3 regions of the Salinivibrio sp. PR932 genome follow, and region 3 is predicted to be linked to each of the others. Evidence: predicted binding sites of a transcription regulator. Region 3 holds the regulator's gene; each other region holds the start of a gene.
What was found. The regulator CRP, encoded in region 3, controls carbon source genes, mostly activating them, when cyclic AMP is high. The targets are predictions, from matches to a motif close to TGTGANNNNNNTCACA.
Positions count from the first base shown of each region.

Region 1: the regulator CRP is predicted to act here: its motif matches at 1,929-1,944, upstream of BZG84_RS11770 (NupC/NupG family nucleoside CNT transporter).
Region 2: the regulator CRP is predicted to act here: its motif matches at 4,009-4,024, upstream of BZG84_RS11135 (NupC/NupG family nucleoside CNT transporter).

Region 1 is NZ_MUFM01000025.1:10,278-17,541, forward strand. Features, by position in the region: gene BZG84_RS11765 (BCCT family transporter) at 1-1,373, opposite strand, end outside; gene BZG84_RS11770 (NupC/NupG family nucleoside CNT transporter) at 2,015-3,238, shown strand; gene yjjG (pyrimidine 5'-nucleotidase) at 3,382-4,065, shown strand; gene BZG84_RS11780 (hypothetical protein) at 4,133-4,438, opposite strand; gene BZG84_RS11785 (fasciclin domain-containing protein) at 4,810-5,304, shown strand; gene choV (choline ABC transporter ATP-binding protein) at 5,432-6,634, opposite strand; gene choW (choline ABC transporter permease subunit) at 6,645-7,264, opposite strand, start outside.
Region 2 is NZ_MUFM01000022.1:610-7,873, reverse strand. Features, by position in the region: gene BZG84_RS11160 (methyl-accepting chemotaxis protein) at 1-744, opposite strand, end outside; gene yccX (acylphosphatase) at 825-1,097, shown strand; gene BZG84_RS11150 (TusE/DsrC/DsvC family sulfur relay protein) at 1,127-1,456, opposite strand; gene BZG84_RS11145 (Bax inhibitor-1/YccA family protein) at 1,649-2,317, opposite strand; gene BZG84_RS11140 (NRAMP family divalent metal transporter) at 2,525-3,796, opposite strand; gene BZG84_RS11135 (NupC/NupG family nucleoside CNT transporter) at 4,240-5,448, shown strand; tRNA gene BZG84_RS11130 (tRNA-Ser) at 5,629-5,719, shown strand; gene BZG84_RS11125 (hypothetical protein) at 6,186-7,264, shown strand, end outside.
Region 3 is NZ_MUFM01000011.1:30,825-38,088, reverse strand. Features, by position in the region: gene BZG84_RS07450 (aspartate aminotransferase family protein) at 1-610, shown strand, start outside; gene astA (arginine N-succinyltransferase) at 640-1,662, shown strand; gene astD (succinylglutamate-semialdehyde dehydrogenase) at 1,665-3,143, shown strand; gene BZG84_RS07435 (DUF1338 domain-containing protein) at 3,154-3,948, shown strand; gene BZG84_RS07430 (hypothetical protein) at 4,000-4,866, opposite strand; gene crp (cAMP-activated global transcriptional regulator CRP) at 4,995-5,627, opposite strand; gene BZG84_RS07420 (phosphoribulokinase) at 5,879-6,748, opposite strand; gene BZG84_RS07415 (YheU family protein) at 6,808-7,026, opposite strand; gene BZG84_RS07410 (hydrolase) at 7,175-7,264, opposite strand, start outside.

The sequences.
Region 1 (7,264 bases), on a different contig from region 3:
GAGGTCACAAAGAACACGATAACCAGAATGATACCGATGAATGAGGTAATCGATGCCAACGGCAAATCATCCAACATCGCAAACAGTTTCAGTGACAGCTCTGCATCAACAACTGCGGTGTAACCTTCGTTTACAAATTGACCAATCGCGGTGCCACCGAATGCGGTCATCCATAACACACAAGCAGCAGATGGGATCAGCAATACGCAGGTGATAAACTCACGCACTGTGCGGCCACGAGATACACGCGCAATAAACATACCTACAAATGGGGACCATGAAATCCACCATGCCCAATAGAACGAAGTCCAGCCCTGCGTAAAGTTGGCATCTTCACGTGCAAACGGCATAGACAGCGCAGGCAAGTTTTGAAGGTACGCGGCGAGGTTACCAAAGAAACCGGTCAAAATGGCTAGCGTTGGACCCACTGCAATCACAAAGATAAGCAGTAGCAGCGCAAGCAGCATGTTCACTTCGGAAAGGCGTTTCACCCCTTTATCTACCCCGGCAACCACAGACAGGATGGCCATCGCGGTGATACCCATGACAAGCAGCACCTCAGTGGTGTTACCCAGTGGGGTATCAAACAGATAGTGAAGACCAGCAGACGCCTGTGATGCTCCGAGACCCAATGACGTTGCAAGGCCGAAGAGGGTCGCGATGATCGCAAGAATATCGATCACGTGGCCGGTCCAGCCCCATACACGCTCGCCAAAGAGCGGGTAAAAGACAGAACGCATGGTCAAAGGCAAACCTTTGTTGTAGGCAAACAGAGCCAGACCTAGCGCCAAGACAGCGTAGATAGCCCAAGGGTGAAGACCCCAGTGGAAAATCGTTGCAGACATACCTAGGCGTCGAGCCGCTTCAGCATCTCCGGCTGCAGCACCTAACGGTGCCCAGTCGGTACGAATACCGTTTGCATCAACAGCGGTACCGCCCAATGAGGTTTGAAAGTGTGTTAACGGCTCTGAAACACCGTAGAACATCAAACCAATACCCATACCGGCGGCAAACAACATCGCAAACCAACCCGCATAGCTATAATCCGGCTTAGCTTCTGTCCCGCCGAGACGAACGCGACCCAAAGGTGACACAATCAGCACTAGACAGGCGATAACAAAAATATTACCTGCAGAAAGGAAGAACCAGTCTAGGTTCGAGGTCAACCAACCCCGAAGATCACCAAAAACAGGGCCGATTTGGTTTTGAAATGCCAAAGTGACAAATACAAAGGCCATAATGGCCAGCCCCGAGACCATAAATACTCGGTTGTGAATATCAAAACCAAACGGGCCAAGTTTAACGGCCACGTTATCCTGACCGACCTGGTAGTCAGTATCGATCGGGTTAACTTTCCCGTCCGGTTTCATCATATCTTCATGGCTTTTATCGCTCACGAGTTAACTCCTTAGTCCGTTTGTTCGGAAGCCTGTGAGTGTCGGTGGCCTGTGCGCTCAATTGGCCTTTTCATCGCAAAACGCGGATAAAAAAGTTGACCAGCAGCAAGAACCGCAACATCCACACAGCTCACTACCCTAACATAAATGCGTAACGATTTAATTAGGGCACTAACCAAATGTCGATTTTATAACCAGCTATTAATCAATATATCCACTCAATCCCAGACTAGACGCGGCCTAGAACTCATTTGAACTCTTTATTTCAGAGCTATAAAGGATCGTGTCATACACATTCCTCTTCTAGGTTTAGCGGAAATACGCCGTATCATAAAAAGAATTCATTGATAGTGCTCACAAAAAATACCTATGTTCACCAGCAAAACTTTTGATGGATCACAAAGACATCGTGAATAGCATGCGTCTGTTCAAGTACCTATCGTGAAGCCGCTCTGAGCTCGCACGACTCGCCTACGAGCGCATAACCTCCAAGCCACAAAAATGCAAAATAATGCAACAATATGATTTATTCGTGACACTTGTCACACTGAGAAAAATAAGTACAATACCGCCGCAATCGTTTTCCATCCCAGTTTAACGTTTGCGGAGCAAGCATCATGCAATTTGGCATCGGCCTTTTGGGGATTAGCGTCCTCTTTCTTATCGCGATTGGATTTTCAGAAAATCGTCGCGCGATCAACTGGCGTACCGTCGGTGGCGCTTTCGTTATTCAAATCGTCTTTGCCGGGTTTATTATCTCCGTCCCGCTTGGTCAGCGCATTCTGGCTAACGCATCAGAAGCCGTGTCCGCAATTATTAGCTTTGGCGATATTGGTGCTGAGTTTCTATTTGGTGATCTCGCGAAATTTAAACTTGGCTTTATCTTTGCTTTCAACGTTTTACCAACTATCGTCTTTTTCTCCGCTCTGATCGCGGTGCTTTACCATTTAGGGATCATGGCTTGGATTATTCGCCTGATCGGTGGCGTACTACGACGCGTACTCGGCACCTCGCGCACTGAATCGATGTCAGCCACTGCCAATATCTTTGTCGGATCGGTAGAAGCCCCTCTTGTCGTGCGCCCTTTTCTCGCCTCAATGACGCGCTCAGAATTATTTGCAGTCATGGTCGGCGGGTTAGCCTCCGTCGCTGGAGGCACCATGGTTGGATACGCAGGCCTCGGTGTTGAAATGAAATACCTGATCGCTGCCGCCTTTATGTCCGCACCAGCCGGTCTAATGATGGCAAAGATTATGGTCCCGCAGACCGAAGCGCCTATCAGCCATACCCAAGCGCAAGCCGAGCAAGATAACCACGATAAGCCTGTCAACTTGATCGATGCAGGCACACAAGGTGCTTTAAGTGGATTACAAATTGCGATGGCAGTCGGGGCTAGCTTACTGGCCGTGATCAGCATGATTGCGCTGATTAACGGCGGGTTGGGTAAACTTGGTCCTATGATCAATATGCCTCAGTTGAGCCTGGAGTGGATATTCGGCTATGTGTTTGCACCAGTTGCTTGGCTCATCGGTATTCCGTGGGGGGAAGCAATGACTGCGGGTACCTTGATTGGTAAGAAAATTGCGGTGAATGAATTTGTGGCGTTTGCTGATTTTATGAATCTAAAAGGTGCACTTTCTCCCCATAGCCAAGCCATTGTTACCTTTGCTCTGTGCGGCTTTGCCAACCTCACTTCGATCGCGATGTTGATGGGCGGACTGGGCGGTATTGTTCCAGAGCGCCGAGGTGATATCGCCAAATTAGGAATGCGTGCCATTCTTGCCGCCACCTTAGCAAATCTGATGAGCGCAACATTAGCAGGGCTGTATCTGACTTTGTAACCTCAATCACGCTAGATCGTTTTACCATCATTCTGACGGTTCAGTGTTTCTCACCAAGGACGGTGAGTGCACAAAAAAGCCTCGAAGAGAACGGGCTTCATCTGTTACACTTCATTTACTTAACGTAAAGAGATGTAGTCACCATGCGGTATCCTTGGATTCTTTTTGATGCAGATGAAACACTGTTTCACTTTGATGCGTTTGCAGGACTGCAACGCATGTTTTCACACTATGATGTCGATTTCGACCAACACGCCTTTGCCGAATATTCAGAACTAAACAAACCTTTGTGGGTGCAATATCAAAATGGCGAGATAGACGCACACACACTGCAAACCAAACGCTTTACCCATTGGGGAAAGCGGCTTAGAGTGGCACCGACAACGCTAAATCAGCACTTTTTGGATGCCATGGCCGAAATCTGTGAGCCACTCCCAGGCGCAGAAGCATTGCTAAACGCGATTCGTCCACACGCACACATTGGTATTATCACCAATGGCTTTACCGCGTTACAGGATGTCCGTTTAGAAAAAACAGGGTTCAAGCCAGCCATTTCTACTCTCGTGGTATCCGAGCAAGTCGGTTTTGCCAAACCTGACCCACGCATCTTCGAGCATGCTTTTGCAAAGATGGGCCATCCTCCTAAGTCTCAAATCCTTATGGTCGGCGATAACCCAATGGCCGATGTCCTCGGTGGCATGCGCGCAGGAATAGACACATGCTGGTTGAATCGCAACAAAAAGCCCCTGCCAGAAGGCGTGACGCCCACCCACCAAGTGGACTCACTGCATGCGCTCCAAGCGTGGCTCATGCCTGACAACGCCTAATCATAAAAAAAGAGAGCCAATGCTCTCTTTTTTGCTTTCCAACGATGTCTTTGCCTAATGGGGCAAATTAGCTGCGGTCACCGGCAACAAAAGCGGCTTTTTCTGCTTGTTGGCCTTGGTCGGTATTTGCAACATAAGTCACTGAACCACTGTTTTGGTCTTGGCTGTAAATGAATACACGACCTGATTCGTCAGTCACTTTGCTGTCCATGCTTTTTGAGCTGGTCACTTTCGCGCCTTTAACGGCTTGACCTTGTTCAGTCACTGATACCCAAGCACCGCCTTCTGCAGGTTGTACGTCAAGGTTAAGACCGCTCGCCATTACTGAGGTTGATGCGAGTGTCAGTGCAAAAATAGCTGCTAATTTTTTCATGATTGTTTCCTCTCTCGTTGTCGATTGATTGTTATTAAACGCCAATCTCGGTGACCAATTGTCACCACAATGTCTCTATTTGAAGATTTTCTTTGCGACCTTTCGTCGCGGGACGAGAGAGAAGGTACGCCGATAAAAGTGTGCTCACAATCACGTTTATGCGAATGACTTGTTCGAAAAATTGCACGTGATTTCACGATCAATCAGGCGTAAAAGATCATAGATGTGTGCCTCTCCTTGCCTACCAAAAGTGATCCTCTTTGCCGTTTCACTCGTTTTGCCAAGAGCCATGACATTCCTGAGCAGTCACTCACTGTCATTGTTGATGATGGTTTGGTGAGGAATGACTAATCGATGAAAAGGAGAGCAACATGCTAAAACGTACCTTCACGAAATTTGCGGTGACTGCCGCCTTGATTCTAGGAATGGGAAGCGCGATGGCTGCGCACCACAAAGGCGGCCACGATATTGTGGACACAGCCGCAAAAAATGATGACTTTTCTACCCTTGTGGCCGCAGTCAAAGCTGCAGGGTTAGTGGATACCCTCAAAGGAGAAGGGCCATTTACCGTCTTTGCGCCCACCAACGCAGCATTCGCTAAACTGCCAGAAGGGACGGTGGACATGCTTCTCAAGCCCGAAAACAAGGATAAGCTTGTCGATATCCTCACCTATCATGTCGTGCCGGGTAAGGTAACCGCGGAACAAGTGATGGGTATGTCGTCCGCCACCACGGTACAAGGCCGTGACATTATGATTAAGACCTCTTATGGCAAAGTTAAAGTCGATAACGCGACTGTAACCAAAGCCGATATTATGACGTCAAACGGTGTCATTCATGTGATTGATACCGTGATCATGCCTTAGCGACCACGCTACTGAGCCTACGATTGTACAGATAGTGATTTGACCTGTGCGGTCAGTCGTCAGTGACAAAAAAGCCTGCTCCATGAGCAGGCTTTGTCGTTGGTTAGGATTTATTCGCTGACGTGAGTCAAGCCGCTTGGCTATCGCACGACTGCTGATACTTGCCGAGCAAGGCATGGTAGAAATCGTGATCGGAAAGCGTGCCAACCAATTTGCCATTTTCTACCAGTAGCACGGGTTTGTTGGTGTGATAGCGGATTTCAATCGCATCACGCATTTCGATATCAGGCGATGCCATTACAATGGTATCCGAGCTTACTTGTGATAAGTTTTCCATGTCTTTTTTCCATTCAGCCACACGCAAATGCTGTGTGCCCGCCATGGCCGACAATGCTCCCTGAGGCTCTACTGTCACCCAGATATCACGCTGATCGCACACCTTCCAACGGTTTTCAACGTGCGGCATGGTGTCGATATCTTTCATCATTGAGCGACCTTTCAGTACGTTCAATGGATTAGTGTGTGCCACAAAGTCGCGAACATAGTCCGTTTCCGGGCGCAGAACAATGTCTTCAGGCTTACCGTGCTGAATAAGCTGACCGGACTCCATGATGGCAATGTTGTTACCAATTTTCAGTGCCTCGTCCAGATCGTGGCTCACAAACAAAATCGTTTTGTTGAGTTTTTTCTGCAGCTCCAGTAGCTCGTCTTGTAGCTGAGCACGGATCAAGGGATCCAGTGCGGAAAACGGTTCATCCATCAGTAGAATGTCACTGTCCATCGCAAAAGCACGGGCCAAGCCAACACGCTGCTGCATACCGCCAGACAGTTCATGTGGATACTGATAGGCCCAATCCGCCAATCCCACCATTTCAAGTTTTTCTAATGCTTGCTTACGGCGTTCTTTTTTACTGATGCCTTTCATTTCTAGACCGAAGGCAACGTTATCCACCACAGTTAACCAAGGCATCAGAGCGAATTTTTGGAATACCATTGAGGCACGGTTGGTACGCAGATGACGCAGCGTTTGTGCATCCACACTCGCCATATCCACCATTTGGTCACCATCGCGCACCTCAAGGCTGCCACGGCTAATCGGGTTAAGGCCATTCACCGCCCGTAACAAGCTCGATTTACCTGAGCCAGATAAGCCCATCAATACGCAAATCTCACCTTCTTTTACATTAAGTGACACATTGTCCACACCCACGACTTGACCAGTTTGATCGATGATCTCTGATCGCGTTAAGCCTTTGTCGAGCAGGTCGAGTGCTGGTTGTACGTTGTCACCGAAAACAACATCAAGATTTTTAATTGCGATTGCGTCCATGGTATCCCCCTTATTCGTTGCCTTGGTTTGGTGCTTTACACAGGCGGTCAAGAATGATGGCTACCAATACAATCGCCAGACCCGCTTCAAAACCTTGAGAAATGTTGACAGTGTTTAGTGCGCGAACCACTGGCTTACCGAGGCCGTCAGCCCCCACTAGTGCGGCGATAACTACCATCGACAGTGACAACATAATACATTGCGTCACACCCGTCATAATGCTTGGCAGTGCCGCGGGCAATTCCACTTTAAACAAAAGCTTCATGCGGTTGGCGCCAAATGCACGGCCAGCTTCCACCAACTCCTCTGGCACACGTGTAATGCCGAGATAGGTCAAACGAATCGGTGCCGCAATCGCAAAGATGATGGTGGAAATCAGTCCCGGTACAATCCCTAAGCCGAACAGAACCAGCGTTGGAATCAAATATACAAAAGGCGGTACCGTCTGCATTAAGTCCAAGAGTGGACGCATGATGGTATACGCTAAGGGCCGGTGAGCAGCCATTATCCCAAGCGGTATGCCAATTAATACGGAAATCGTTGTCGCGGCAAACACCAGAACAAAGGTTTCCAGCATCTCTTGCCAGTAGCCCAGGTTGAGGATCAACAAGAGCGCACTCACAACAAAGA
Region 2 (7,264 bases), on a different contig from region 3:
CTCGGTGGCCTCTTGGGTCTGGGTAGATGTATCGGTAGCGTGGCTCGCCACTTCACGAATCGACCCCGCCATTTCTTCGGTGGCACTGGCGAGTGAATCAAGATACTGACGTTGGCTTTCACCCAGTGATTCACTTTCGTCGCTGCGCTGCTGCAGGCTCGACGACAAGCTATCCATCATCTCTGCGCTTTGCTGAATGGCTTTCACCATGTTTTGCTCACGCTCAAGCACTTTGTCGATGGTAATCGCGATCTGGCTGAACTCATCTCGCACTGGGAAGAAGTTCATTCGGTAGCTGAGTTCCCCATCTGCTAGCTTTAAGAGAGCTTGATTCATGGTGTACATCGCGCCGCCGATAAAGGTCATGATGTAATAGGTCAACAGCGCAATCACCACCACCATGCCAAGGAGCAAGCTCCAATCGAGCGTGCCAAGGTAGGTGAACAAGGTGCCATCGGCTTGATAGTCAAGCTGTCCCGACGGCGTAAGCGTAAACCCGCTTTGCTGGTTTTGTAGCACCGTGCGTACTTCTTGCGCCGGCAAATCGTATTTCGCCACAAGGGCTTGAATGGCTTGGCCTTCCGCTTGCATGTTGGTTGCCACTCGCGTGTCCGACGCTGCATCGAGTGTCAGCGCTATCACTATCATTGCGAGGAGGGGAAGGAAAAAGATAAGGTAAAATTTTTCTTGGAGCCGAAGGTGGATGAGGTATTTATCAATCCATCGAAACGCTACTTCTTTCATGACGTAATCCTGTCAAACGACTGTCTCATGTAGCGTTATACAGATGTCATTATGCAATGGAAATACAGTGGAGGTGACCGATGTCTCAAAAATGCGTCAAGGCCTATGTCACAGGTCACGTTCAGGGCGTTGGCTTTCGTTATCACACCGCGCACGAGGCATTAAAGCTGTCTTTGACTGGGTACGCGAAGAACTTGCCAGATGGACGCGTTGAGGTGTTGGCATGTGGCCGCGAAGAGTCGGTTGATGCTCTTATTGCGTGGTTAGATCAAGGGCCGCCCACCGCGAGTGTGAATCACGTTAAACACGAAGATACTGAATGGCGTTCCGTGGATGGGTTTGCCATTCAGTAGGTCATAGGACGGTCTTTAAAGCGGCTTAGTTACAAACATTTGGCGGGTTTGGGGAGGCCTGCCAATTTGGTCGCTTGTTTGGCCGGGCCTTTCGGAAAGAGCTTAAACAGGTATTTGCTGTTACCTTTCTCCGGACCGTACTCTTTTTCCATCGATTTTACCAATAAACGCACCGCCGGTGAGGTGTTGTATTCTTGGTAAAAATGGCGGACAAAGTGGATCACTTCCCAGTGGGCCTCGGTCAGTGCAATGCCTTCTTGCTCAGCCAACAAGGGAACCAGCGCTTCGTGCCAATCGTCTACGTTTTTTAAATACCCTTGCGCATCCGTTGCAACGGTTTCACCTTCATACACCAACATAGTCTTGCCTTTGTTCGTCATCCCAGCGGATGTTCTCGCCGTTGATAAGGCTGCAAAGCATAGCGAGCGACTGGAATGAGTGCAACTGACGTTTATTACGGACAGGTTTCTTCATCACGCTTGTGCGTATCGCCATAAAAAAAGCCGGCAATAGCCGGCTTTGGTAGTGCATACACAATTTTTGCGTGGCACTTAGTCGTCGTTCATGATGCCAAGAATGCTCAGCAGGTGAACGAAGATGTTGAAGATGTTCAAATACAGCGACACGGTGGCGCGGATGTAGTTGGTCTCGCCGCCGTTAATGATGTTGCTGGTGTCATACAGAATAAAGGCTGAGAAAATCAGTACCGCGATGGTGCTGATCGCCAAGCTCAGCGCTGGGATCTGTAGGAAGATGTTCGCGACCATGGCGACTAATAGCGCGATCACACCGGCGACCAAGAAACCGCCCATGAAAGAGAAGTCTTTCTTCGATGTGATGGCGTAAGCCGACAGGCCAAGGAATACCATACCTGTGGTAGCAAGCGCCTGCATCACAATCCCTGGGCCACTCGACAGGCTCAGGTAATAGGTCAGTGTTGGGCCTAACGAGGCGCCCAGAAGGCCGGTGAACACGAAGGTCCACACGATACCCGCGGAGGAGTTCATAGTGCGAGGTAGCACAAAGAACACGATCGCCAACGCACCTAGGGTCATACCTAGCGACATCATTGGGCCGATGCCGACAGCGATAGCGATAAAGGCCGCGATAGCACTGGTGATCAGTGTCATCGATAGCAGCGCATACGTATTACGTAGCACTTTGTTAGTAGATAACGCACTCTGCTGTGACTGGCTGTGCGAAACGATACGATCGTTCATAACGTTCTCCCGGTTGGGTTAACAATCCATTTCTTAATACGACAGTTATGTGGGCAGTCGTTCACTTTTTCAAGCTACCCACGTCCTTAACCTAAACCATGACTGGCTTTTATAAAGCAAATAATACCTTATCCGTGCTCAACGCCGATGGTGAAGTTGTAAAAGGATGTTAACCCAGCCCTTCAAGCGTGAACAAGGTAAACTTTGTTACATCAACCACTTCCACCAGATAAATACTGCTAAAAAGCCGAATAAATACATCAGACCCACGATCGCCAGGGCGCGCATCGACTTACTCATGGTCACTTCAGGCGGTAAGCGGTGTTTGGTCACCAAAATATAGTTGAGTAATGCAAAGAACGGCGTGGTCACGAATGCAGCAATCATGGCGAAATCGAGCATGGTTAGTAATGCACCGGTCCAAAACGCGACAATACCGAGCGCTAATACGGCCGTGATTAACATCCAGCCTTGATTGACCTGTGGCGAGGCTTGTGGCTGGCGACGCAATAAGCGCTGCGATTCAGACACGACCCGCGCATACCCGTCGATCACGGTAATGGTGCTGCCGAAGATACAGAAAAAGGCGACCACCGCGATCAAATAGCGGGACCATTCACCAATCGTGGCGGCATACAGGCCAACCAATTGATGCGAGAAGCCAATCCCCGATTGCTTTAATTCAACCCCACTGCCATGCAACAGCAGGGCACCGAGTGATAGAAACACAATTGCCAATGCAGCGGTGCCGATATAGCCGACGTTAAAATCAAACAGCGCCGCTTTAGCATTGATGGGCTCAGATTGCGCTTTGCGCTTTAGCCACACCGAGGTGATGCTAGAAATTTCAATCGGGGCGGGCATCCAACCCATGGTGACCACGATAAAGCCAATCGCCGTGATTGACCAAATGGACGGAGCCTGAAAATTAGGCTCAACCGCGACAGGGTTGCCGATTGCCACAGTCACCGCAACCAAGGTGGCACAGGTGAGCGTTGCCATAATCACTTTAGAGAGCCAATCCAGCGCCTTGTAATGGCCAGCAATTAGAATGACCAAACAAGTCATTACAATAATGATGGAAAGGGCGGTCAGGGAGAGATCAAACGGCACAAAATAGCTCAGCAGACTGGCGCTAAATAAAGTCAGTGCGGCTGTATTGATCACGCCGGATACCGCGCTGAGCACGATAAAAAGCCACAGATATCCGCGGCCGAGGCGGGCATAGCCCTCTACTAAGGTTTCGCCGGTTCCTGCGGTGTATTGCACGCCTGCGCGGAAAAAAGGGTATTTAAAGAGATTTACCAGCAGGATTAATGCGGCCAATTGCCAACCATAAATGGCACCGGCTTTGGTTGAGGCAACCAGATGAGAACCACCCACGGCGGCAGCGGCCATCATAATGCCCGGCCCCAAGGCGCGAACACGTTGGATCACAGATAAACGCGATCCGGCCTCGTGAGGAGAGACGGTTTGCATGATTGTTTCCTTTATAATAATTGCGTTGTTGTGTTTGTTTTTATCGCTATTTGATTAATTTTATTGTCAATAGCAGGTTATCAATAACATATGAGCGATCTGTGTCAACCAATCTTGCCAAAAACCCATCTCGCAGCCTATCCGACCATCGTCGTAGCGCTCGGTGAGCGGCCGAGAATAAAATGTGATCAAAGGCCAAATTTAGCTGGAAATGCGACTCAAATCACAATAGAATGCCCGCCCAACATGCGCTCTTCGCCAGCCCATAGGCAAAGAGTGGCTGTGTCGCGATTCGCGGCTGAAGAAAAAGTGTCCAAGGTTGGGCCCACCTTCACCGAACCCGCGGTACGATGTAACGCATGATGGAACCTCTTGCCACCTTGGCAGCGTGTCGTACTCATCTGTACCGCAAGTGCAACACAACACGGCAAGGTATTCTATTTATGCAACTTCTCTATAGTGCGGCCGGCATCGTCGCTCTGTTTTTGTGCGCCTATGCGTTCTCCTCTAACCGTAAAGCGATCAACTGGCGTACAGTGCTTGGGGCATTTGGCCTACAAGCGGGTTTTGCCGCACTGGTGCTTTACATTCCAGTAGGACAAGCCATGCTGGGTTCTATGAGCAATGGCGCGGCGAAGCTGCTTTCATTTGCCAACGAAGGCATTGAGTTTGTGTTTGGCCCTCTCGCCAACGACGGGTTTATTTTCGCTGTTAAAGTTCTGCCGCTAATCATTTTTATCAGTGCGCTGATATCCCTCCTTTATCATCTCGGCATTATGCAGTGGGTTATTAAACTTCTCGGCGGTGGTATACAGCGATTACTCGGCACCAGCCGAGCAGAGTCTCTGGTGGCAACCAGCAACATCTTTCTTTCTCAGGGCGAATCTCCTTTGGTAGTTCGCCCTTTTCTTAGCCAAATGACACGCTCTGAACTCTTCGCCGTGATGGTGGGAGGCATGGCCTCGGTCGCCGGTAGCGTGCTAGGCGGATATGCGGCGATGGGTGTGGATTTGAAATACCTGATTGCCGCGAGCTTTATGGCTGCCCCCGGCGGACTTTTGATGGCAAAAATCATTGTGCCGGAAACACAGACACCCGCAGAGCAAAACCATGTGGAGATCAGTGACAGCGATCAAGCCAATGCGATTGACGCCCTCGCCAGCGGCGCGATGAATGGCATGAAAGTCGCGGTGGCTGTGGGCACCATGCTGGTGGCCTTTATCAGTGTGATTGCGATGCTAAACGCTGGGCTGAGTAGCTTAGGTGAGTTGGTTGACATTGACGGTCTAAGCCTAGAAATGCTGTTTGGCTACCTGTTCTCACCGCTGGCACTACTCACCGGTGTACCGGTGCACGAGATCTTCACCGTGGGTAACTTGCTTGGCCAGAAAATTGCGCTTAACGAGTTTGTTGCCTTCTTATCGTTTTCTGATATCAAAGCGAACTTGTCGGTGCAAAGCCAAGTCATCGTGACCTTTGCCTTGTGTGGCTTTGCTAATATTGGCTCGATTGCCATTCAGCTCGGCTCGATTGGTGCGATGGTGCCAGAGCGTCGCAAAGATGTGGCAAGCTTGGGCGTGCGCGCAGTGATTGCCGCCACCTTTGCCAACCTAATGAGTGCGGCTCTGGCGGGTATTTTTATCGCGCTATAAGTACTGTGAAGTAAAAAGATTCTATTAAAGTGTCTCAGTAAAAGGAGGGCGATTGGCGGTAAGCTAATCGCCTTTTGCTAGCAATATCGCCAACCTGATCACGGCTTGAGCGAACAGACCAAAAGCGGCAAATAAAGGGTTTACAACCCACAACGAACCCAATAATATACGCCGCGTTCCGGAGAGATGGCTGAGTGGTTGAAAGCACCGGTCTTGAAAACCGGCAAGGGTTAATAGCCCTTCTAGGGTTCAAATCCCTATCTCTCCGCCACATACCGAAAAGCCGCTGATTATTCAGCGGCTTTTTGCATTTATGCCCCTACAAATCCCCAAACCCTGACCACGCCAACATTTTAGACGCCTTTGTCTAAACACATTACCCAGCGTTTGATAATCTAAGCCCCCTAAAATTCTCGCCCATACATGGCCTTTTGGACGCCGCCAACCAGTGGGCGGTAGCATGGGTGTTTAAGTCAATCCATTGGTATAGCGGTGCCTATCACCTCGTTCCCACGCTCCTGCGTGGTAACGCGTGATGGGTTAGTTGGTATCTTTTCGGGGTAATGTGAACGCCTGAGCTGTGATGGACGGCACGCACATTTTTGCAGACGAGTTGATTGCTTGAAGCGTTGAAAGTCGTCTTAATAACAGTAATTTAGGTGATAGTAGATGCGTATAACGGTTTTGAAAAATCGAGCACGCGCACTAATGCAATGTTAAGTGTCCAAGGAACATCGATGGATCTCAAAGAATTTTTCCCTAAATCTGGCCATATTCAAAGGCTGTACTGTGACAAGTGCAATGGGCATCTTGATTTAGTGTTTGATGATTTTTCTGAAACTGTAAGTGGCGTTGAAATAAGTATCAACGGGCTTCCAATGCTGCATTGTCCAAAATGCAATGAGAAATACCTCCCTGATGATTCCCGCTTTGCAGTAATTCATCTGCACGAGCAGGCAACGAAGAGGTCGAGTGATATAGTAAAAGTCACTCGAAACAAAACGAATCAAGATTTCGGCTTTGGCTCTGTTCCATTTATATATGATTCTGATGACTACAAATACATTCCTGGTCTTAAAAGACCTTGGGATGAAGGTTTTCTAACACCAGTATTCTTTAATCGAGAAGTTTTGCTGAAGTATGACTCATCCCCAACTTATAGGTTAAGTTTCGCGTCCACAACATACGGCGAAATACGAAGAGGGGATGACTTTTCCATGCCGTTCGGTTTGAATGGGAATGGAAAAATTGTAATGTGGTTGGGCGATATAGCTCGCTTGCCAGAAGCAGAACAATATTACCTCAGGTCTGAGAATATTGAGTCAGATCATTCTATAGGCTCTGAGTTTTATGATGGTCAAATTGAATGTGTCTTTACCGATCTTCCCAAAGAAGATGATTTGTTCAAAGCTAGATCAGAGTTCTTAGAAGCTTGCTTTACAAAGTTTGGTAGCAAGATTGCCCACCTAGATAAAGAGGTGTTTGATTTGTCGGTAACGTTTAATGCTCCAATAGTCGATACTGAGAAAGAAAGAAGGCACGTAGCAGATACACTTAATAAGATTTACCTTGAATCATTCGACAATAAGGCGCTAGGCGAAGTGATTAAGAGCTTGGGCGGTGACCCCAAAAGTCTAGGCAGTATTAAACGCCTACAAAAAGTCATAGAGTTATCATGCCCTGCATTGGATGCCTCGACGATAATGAGCCCTTTTTATATACTTTATGATTTGCGGGTAGCATATTCCCACCTAGGCTCCGACGAAAGCGGGGAAGAAAAGTTGAAGTTTGTTACTGATCGTCTTGGCATAAAAGC
Region 3 (7,264 bases):
AGAGCCGGGTTTCTTGGAAGGTGTACGTGAGCTGTGTGACAAACACAATGCCTTGCTGATCTTCGATGAAGTGCAAACCGGTAATGGCCGTACGGGCACCTTCTATGCGTATCAACAATCGGGCGTCGCTCCCGATATCTTAGCCACCGCTAAGTCACTGGGTGGGGGGATCCCGATTGGTGCCATGTTGACCACCGAAGCCCTAGCGGCACACATGAAACCGGGGACGCATGGCTCAACCTATGGCGGTAACCCCTTGGCATGTGCGGTCGCAGAAGCGGTGGTGGACGAAGTGACCAAACCCGAGGTTCTTGACGGTGTTATTGAGCGCGAACAGTGGTTCCGCGATGGTCTAGAAGCGATCAACGATAAATACGGCATCTTCAGTGAAGTGCGCGGTAAAGGTTTGTTGCTTGGCGCGGCACTCAACAAGGAGTGGGAAGGGCGTGCGCGAGACATCTTAGTGGCGGCCGGTGAGGAAGGCTTGCTGGTGCTGGTCGCGGGCCCGAATGTGGTGCGTTTCACCCCATCATTGGTGATTACCAAAGCGGATATTGAAGAAGGTATGGCGCGCCTTGATCGTGCTATTGCGAAGGTCGTTGCTGCATAAGGCGGCCTTTACACTCGGAGGGATTTGAGATGTTAGTTATTCGGCCTATCCGTGCGTCAGATTTTGATGCACTGATGTTGTGTGCGGAAGAGTCCGGTCATGGATTTACCTCATTGCCGGTTGATGCCGATTTGCTACAAGGACGTATCAACAATTCGCTAGAAAGCTTTGCCAAGCACGTCACTAGCCCTGGCATGGAAGGCTACCTGATGGTGGCCGAAGATACCGAAACAGGTGAGGTTGCGGGCACCACGGGGATCGAGGCGGCAATCGGCCTCGATAGCCCCTTTTATAGTTATCACTTAACTAAAGTGGTGCACTCATCGCGCAAGCTCAATGTCCATAACATTGTTGAAGTGCTGACGTTTGGTAACAACTACACCGGAGCGACGGAAATTTGCACCCTGTTTTTGCGTCCTGAGTTTCGAGGTGGCCTCAACGGTAAACTGCTTTCCAAGTGTCGCTTCTTGATGCTCGCTGAGTTTCCTGAGCGCTTTGCGGATGTGATTTTTGCCGAAATGCGTGGCGTGTCTGATGATGATGGCAATTCGCCGTTCTGGCAGTGGCTTAAGGACAACTTCTTTTCGATTGACTTTACTTTGGCCGATTACCTAACCGGTATCGGTGCGAAAGGGTTTATTGCCGACTTAATGCCTAAGTTGCCGATTTACGTCAGTCTGTTGAGTGAAGAAGCGCGTGCTGTGATTGGACAAGTGCACCCGAAAACACGGCCAGCACTGCGTCTGTTGGAGAAAGAAGGCTTTTCATGCCGAGGATATGTGGACATCTTTGATGCCGGTCCAACGGTCGAGTGTTTGCGCCACAATATCGAATCGGTCCGCCATTCATTTAATGCGACGGCTAGCGTGCGTGAGCATAGCAGTGCTCAGCACTACTTAATTTCGAATACCGATTTTGCGGGCTTCCGCGCGACTGCGGCGAAAGCGGCACTTGATCCGGAAACCAATCACGTTGTGATTGCGCCAGAGGTTGCCGAAGCGCTGCAAGTTAAAGACGGCGATCGACTCCGTTTGATCGCGATGGAGGAGTAAGGATGACACATCAAACCGCAGGCCATTTGATCAATGGTGAATGGACGCCGGGTGAAGGCGACGTCATGACTTCGCTAAACCCTTTTGATAGCCGTTGTATTTGGCAAGGCAATGAAGCCACGAAACCGCAGGTTGAACAAGCGGTAAGCGCGGCACGACAAGCCTTTCTTACTTGGCGGAATACCGATTTTGCCGAGCGCCAAGCCTTGGTAGAACGCTTCGCTGAAATTGTGAAAGCCAATACCGACGATCTGGCGCGTACCATCGCTGAAGAAACCGGTAAGCCATTTTGGGAAACCAAAACCGAAGTGGGCGCCATGGTGGGTAAAATTGCCATTTCGCTGCGCGCTTACCATGAACGTACAGGATCGCGGGAAAAAGACGTCAATGGTACGCAAGCTGTACTGCGGCATCGTCCCCTTGGTGTGATGGCAGTGTTTGGGCCGTATAATTTCCCCGGTCACTTGCCTAATGGCCATATTGTCCCGGCACTATTGGCCGGAAACAGTGTGGTTTTCAAGCCATCCGAACTGACGCCTAAAGTGGCTGAACAAACCCTTGGCTACTGGTTAGAAGCCGGTCTACCTGCTGGGCTGATTAACTTGGTGCAAGGGGGTCGTGATACCGGCGAAGCGCTAGCACAAGCGCGAGGTATTGATGGCCTTCTATTTACCGGGAGTGCCAACACCGGACACATCCTCCATCGCCAGTTTGCCGGCCAACCGGACAAAATGCTGGCATTGGAAATGGGGGGCAATAACCCACTGGTTATCAGTGATAAACATAGTGGTGTGGATGCCACGGTTTATACCATTATTCAATCGGCTTACCTCAGTGCCGGTCAGCGTTGTACGTGTGCACGTCGTTTGCTTCTTCCTAAAGGGGAGGTGGGTGACAAGATCTTGGCGCGCTTGGCAGCGTGGACTAAAACGATCCGTGTGGGCGGCCAATTCGATGATCCGGCGCCCTTTATGGGCGCACAGATCTCTGTGGCGGCAGCCGAAGGGATCTTAGCCACTCAGCAAAAACTGATCGATCTCGGTGGCAAGCCAGTCGTCGCTTGTGAACATCGCCATGATGCCGTGATCTCGCCGGGGATCATTGATGTTAGCGGGATCGCCGAGTTACCCGATGAAGAATACTTCGGTCCTTTATTGCAGGTGCAGCGTTACACCGATATGGCCGATGCATTGACGAAAGCGAATGATACCCGCTACGGCTTATCGGCAGGCCTTATCAGTGACGACGATGGTGAATGGCAATACTTCCTTGACCATATTCGCGCCGGTATTGTAAACCGTAACCGTCAATTGACCGGTGCCAGTGGGGATGCACCATTTGGTGGTCCGGGCGCGTCGGGTAACCTGCGTCCAAGTGCTTATTATGCCGCCGATTATTGTGCCTACCCTATGGCATCGATGGAAGGCGAGCAGGTCACCTTGCCCGAGAGCTTTGCGCCGGGGATCACGCCTCTTGATTAAGGAGAACAACATGGATAGTTGCCAAGCGTTATTTGACAGACTGTGGCAAGACTACACCCAGCGTCTTTGCCCTTCTGCGCAGAAAGTGCATGGGTTGCTCGAAGAAGGCCAACCCCTGATCAATGATCACATTGCACTGCGCACCTTTGCACTGCCTAATGTAGGGCTGGACAAGCTTGCCCGTCCTTTTATTGCGTTGGGCTATGAACCGAAAGGTGAGTACACCTTTGAAGCGAAGAAGCTCAACGCACGTCACTACGAGCATCCCGACCCTTTGATGCCGAAAGTGTTTATTAGTGAATTGATGGTGGGCCAATGCTCGACAACATTGCAATCCATCGTGCGCGACTTAGTGGCGAATGTAGACGATGATGCGCTGAAAGGGAGCGATTTTCTTCATCAAGGACGTTTGTGGGAGTTGGATTGGCAAACCTACAAGACGTTAGCGGATGAAAGTGAATATGCAGCTTGGGTGGCAGCGCATGGCTATGGGGCGAACCACTTTACCGTCAGCGTGAATCAGCTGAACAACCATGATAGCTGTCAAGCGGTTAACGATACCTTGCGCCAAAATGGTTTTACCATTAACGAATCTGGCGGGGAGGTCAAAGGGGATGCATCAGTCTTTTTGGAGCAATCCTCGACGATGGCTGATCGCGTGCCGGTGCAATTTAGCGATGCACGCCATGATATTCCGGGGGGGTTCTACGAGTTTGCGAAACGGTATCCGCTTCCGGACGGTGAACTTTATCAAGGTTTTGTCGCCGCCTCGGCTGATAAAATCTTTGAAAGTACGCATCAATAGTGGCGAGAGAAGAAAAGGAGAGCGATGCTCTCCTTTTTTGGGTGGCTGTGTTTAGCGACTTTCAATATCGAGCCAGAATTTATCGTCAATCGCCTGAGTTTCATTACTCAGATGTGGGTTGTCGACGCGAATAAAGGTGCGCTCACCAATATTGGCTTTCTCAAAGGTCTCTTTTACCAGAGGCGCATTCTCAAAAAATTCGATGAAGGATCCGTCTTGATAGGCGGCCGCAAAGGCATCATTGAGCATGGTCGCCACCTCTGGGTTTTGGGGCGATACAAACAAGAACATCGGGAAGCGATAGATCAGCATTAAGTGCGGATCGACCAACAGATTTGCATATTGAGGTCGCTCTGCCAGTTCGCTAAAAGGTTCGATAAGCGCACGCGGGAAGAGGTCTGCCCGTCCGGTATCGACGGCTTTAAAGATATTCTCAAAGCTTGAAATTTCTCGAACCCGAAATCCCGCTGACTGCAAGACCTTCACATCGGCCCAGCCTTGCCCTTGGATCATGGTCAGATTATTGAGCCCTGCTTGGTCACTGATTTGTGCAAGCTTGGGTTCGGTGGCTTGATTAGTAATGAACAAGCGATGGCCTAAGAGACCCCGAAAAACTGGATAACGGATGGGAAGTAACTCTGACTCAAGGGTACGGTCGGCCCCGAGCCAATCTACCGTCAGTCGTCCTTGTTTCAGCATTTCTACTTTACGAGACTGAGAGCCAATTTGGCCTTGAAAGGCCTGTAACGTGACAGACTCACCCGATTTTTCCGCTAAAAACTCAATCAAGTCGATAGCGTATAAATCGAGGGCAGAGCCAGCCCGTGGTTCTGGGTGGACAATGGTGATATTCGCCGCAGCAGTTGAAGAAACCGCCGCGAGTAGCAATGCAGCAAGGGTGTGACGTAAGCTTCTCATAAACGACATCCTGTTAATCAGTTGTTAGATGGGTCGTTTTTGAAGTGTAGAACTTAGGTAATGAGTTTCCAGTCAATAAAAATAAAAAACCGACGCAAAAGCGCCGGTTTTATCGCAACACGCGAGGATTAGCGTGTGCCGTAAACCACAATGGTTTTACCGTGAGCTGAGATAAGATTCTGCTCTTCCAGCATTTTAAGGATACGCCCAACCGTCTCACGCGAACAGCCAACAATTTGACCGATTTCCTGACGCGTGATCTTGATTTGCATGCCGTCAGGGTGAGTCATGGCGTCAGGTTGCTTCGCCAAGTTCAGTAGGGTTTGTGCAATGCGGCCGGTCACGTCCAGGAAGGCAAGGTCTCCCACTTTCTGGCTGGTCACTTGCAGGCGACGCGCCATCTGAGAGGAGAGACGCATCAAAATGTCTGGGTTAACTTGGATCAGCTGGCGGAATTTCTTGAATGAAATTTCTGCCACTTCGCAAGGTGATTTCGCACGTACCCATGCGGTGCGCTCTTGGTCCTCTTCGAACAGACCAAGTTCGCCGATGAAGTCACCTTGGTTAAGGTAAGACAGGATCATCTCCTTGCCTTCTTCATCTTTGATTAGTACGGCCACAGAACCTTTCACGATGTAGTACAAGGTCTCCGCCTTTTCCCCTGCATGGATCAGAGTACTTTTGGACGGGTACTTGTGAATATGACAATGTGAAAGGAACCACTCGAGTGTAGGGTCTGTTTGAGGTTTTCCTGGAACCATATAACTTATTTCCTCTGCATGTGTTGCCCGGCAACGACGTCCTGTCTTTGTCTGAATGGAAACCCATCAGTCCAATGCACAGAATACGAGGTCTTGGCGCAGGCTACAAGCTCACTGTATGTTAACAAGAGTGTATCTTTTTTCTATCTGGATTTCTTGATTTTGATCTAAGCCAACCGCCTAAAAATTCGGCAAAAATGTGGCTAAGATCACGACCTGAGAAGTAATACACGTTAAGTGCGCTACGGCGCTTAACCTATCTTGCCTTTCTCAATCAACTGTTGGATCAAGGGGCGAATAATCAGCTCCATCGCAAATCCCATTTTACCGCCGGGCACGACCAGCGTGTTGTGCCGAGACATAAAGGCGCCACTGATCATTTGCAGTAAATAAGGAAAATCGACGTTCTTCATGCCACGAAAGCGGATCACGACAAAACTTTCGTCGAGTGACGGGATCCCTTTTGCATTCAGCGGGTTAGATGTATCTACGGTTGGGACGCGTTGGAAGTTAATATGCGTGCGAGAAAACTGCGGCGTAATATAGTGCAAGTAATCGTCCATGGAACGCACAATGGAGTCCGTAACGGCCTCGCGGGAATGGCCGCGGTCGCGCGTATCGCGGACAAACTTTTGAATCCACTCCAAGTTAACGATAGGCACCATGCCGATCAGTAAATCAACATGTTGGGCGACATTGACGTCACCATCCACCACTCCGCCATGCAAGCCTTCATAAAATAATACGTCGGTATTTTCAGGCAGATCTTGCCAGGGAGTGAAGGTGCCCGGCATTTGATTATAAGGCACGGCTTCATCAAAGGTGTGTAGATAACGACGATACTTGCCGGTGCCTTGTTCGCCATATTCTTTAAAAAATTGCTCAAGGCGTGGGAAGTCGTTGGCCGTGGGGCCAAAGTAGCTAATATGACGACCTTGTTCACGTGCTTTACGGATCTCAACATCCATCTCTGGCCGCGTGAAGCGGTGAAAGCTATCGCCCTCTAACCAAGAGGCTTTGATGTTCATCATATTGAACATCTTGCGAAACGCTTCGGAGGTCGTGGTTGTGCCTGCGCCAGATGAACCGGTCACAGCGATGATTGGGTGTTTAGCCGACATGACGAGCCCTGTCATTGATCAGTCTGAATTTACACCGCAGCCCACAATGGGAGGCGGTGTTACGGTCTGAGATCGCGCTGACGACGAATATCCACTGTCTCATGCAGCTCAGAGTATACAATCACGGCATCGCCGGATTTTAATTGTTCGCGCACTTGTTCAACTTTCTCAGCAAAGCTGACTTCCTGCTCACCGTAATCTGTCCCTTCCCGCAACACAAAGTGCTCAATTAAATTGGTCAAGGTTTCGGCTGGCACAGATTGCCATGGAACCATCATACTACATCACCTTTTGCTGACACCTAGATGGCACGGACGCCATCTCCGTGCTTAGGTTGTGAATTAGCTCCCATTTTACCGAATTATGCGCGTAGGTGCAGTGTATCTATGTCGATTCAGTCACAATTTATCGTGACGAATAGGGGCATCAGGTGTCGAGTTGCTCAGCTATCCACGCGGGCACTGCCTCTTCCAACCATAAACGCGGTGCACGCCAACGGCCAGTGACAAACCCAAC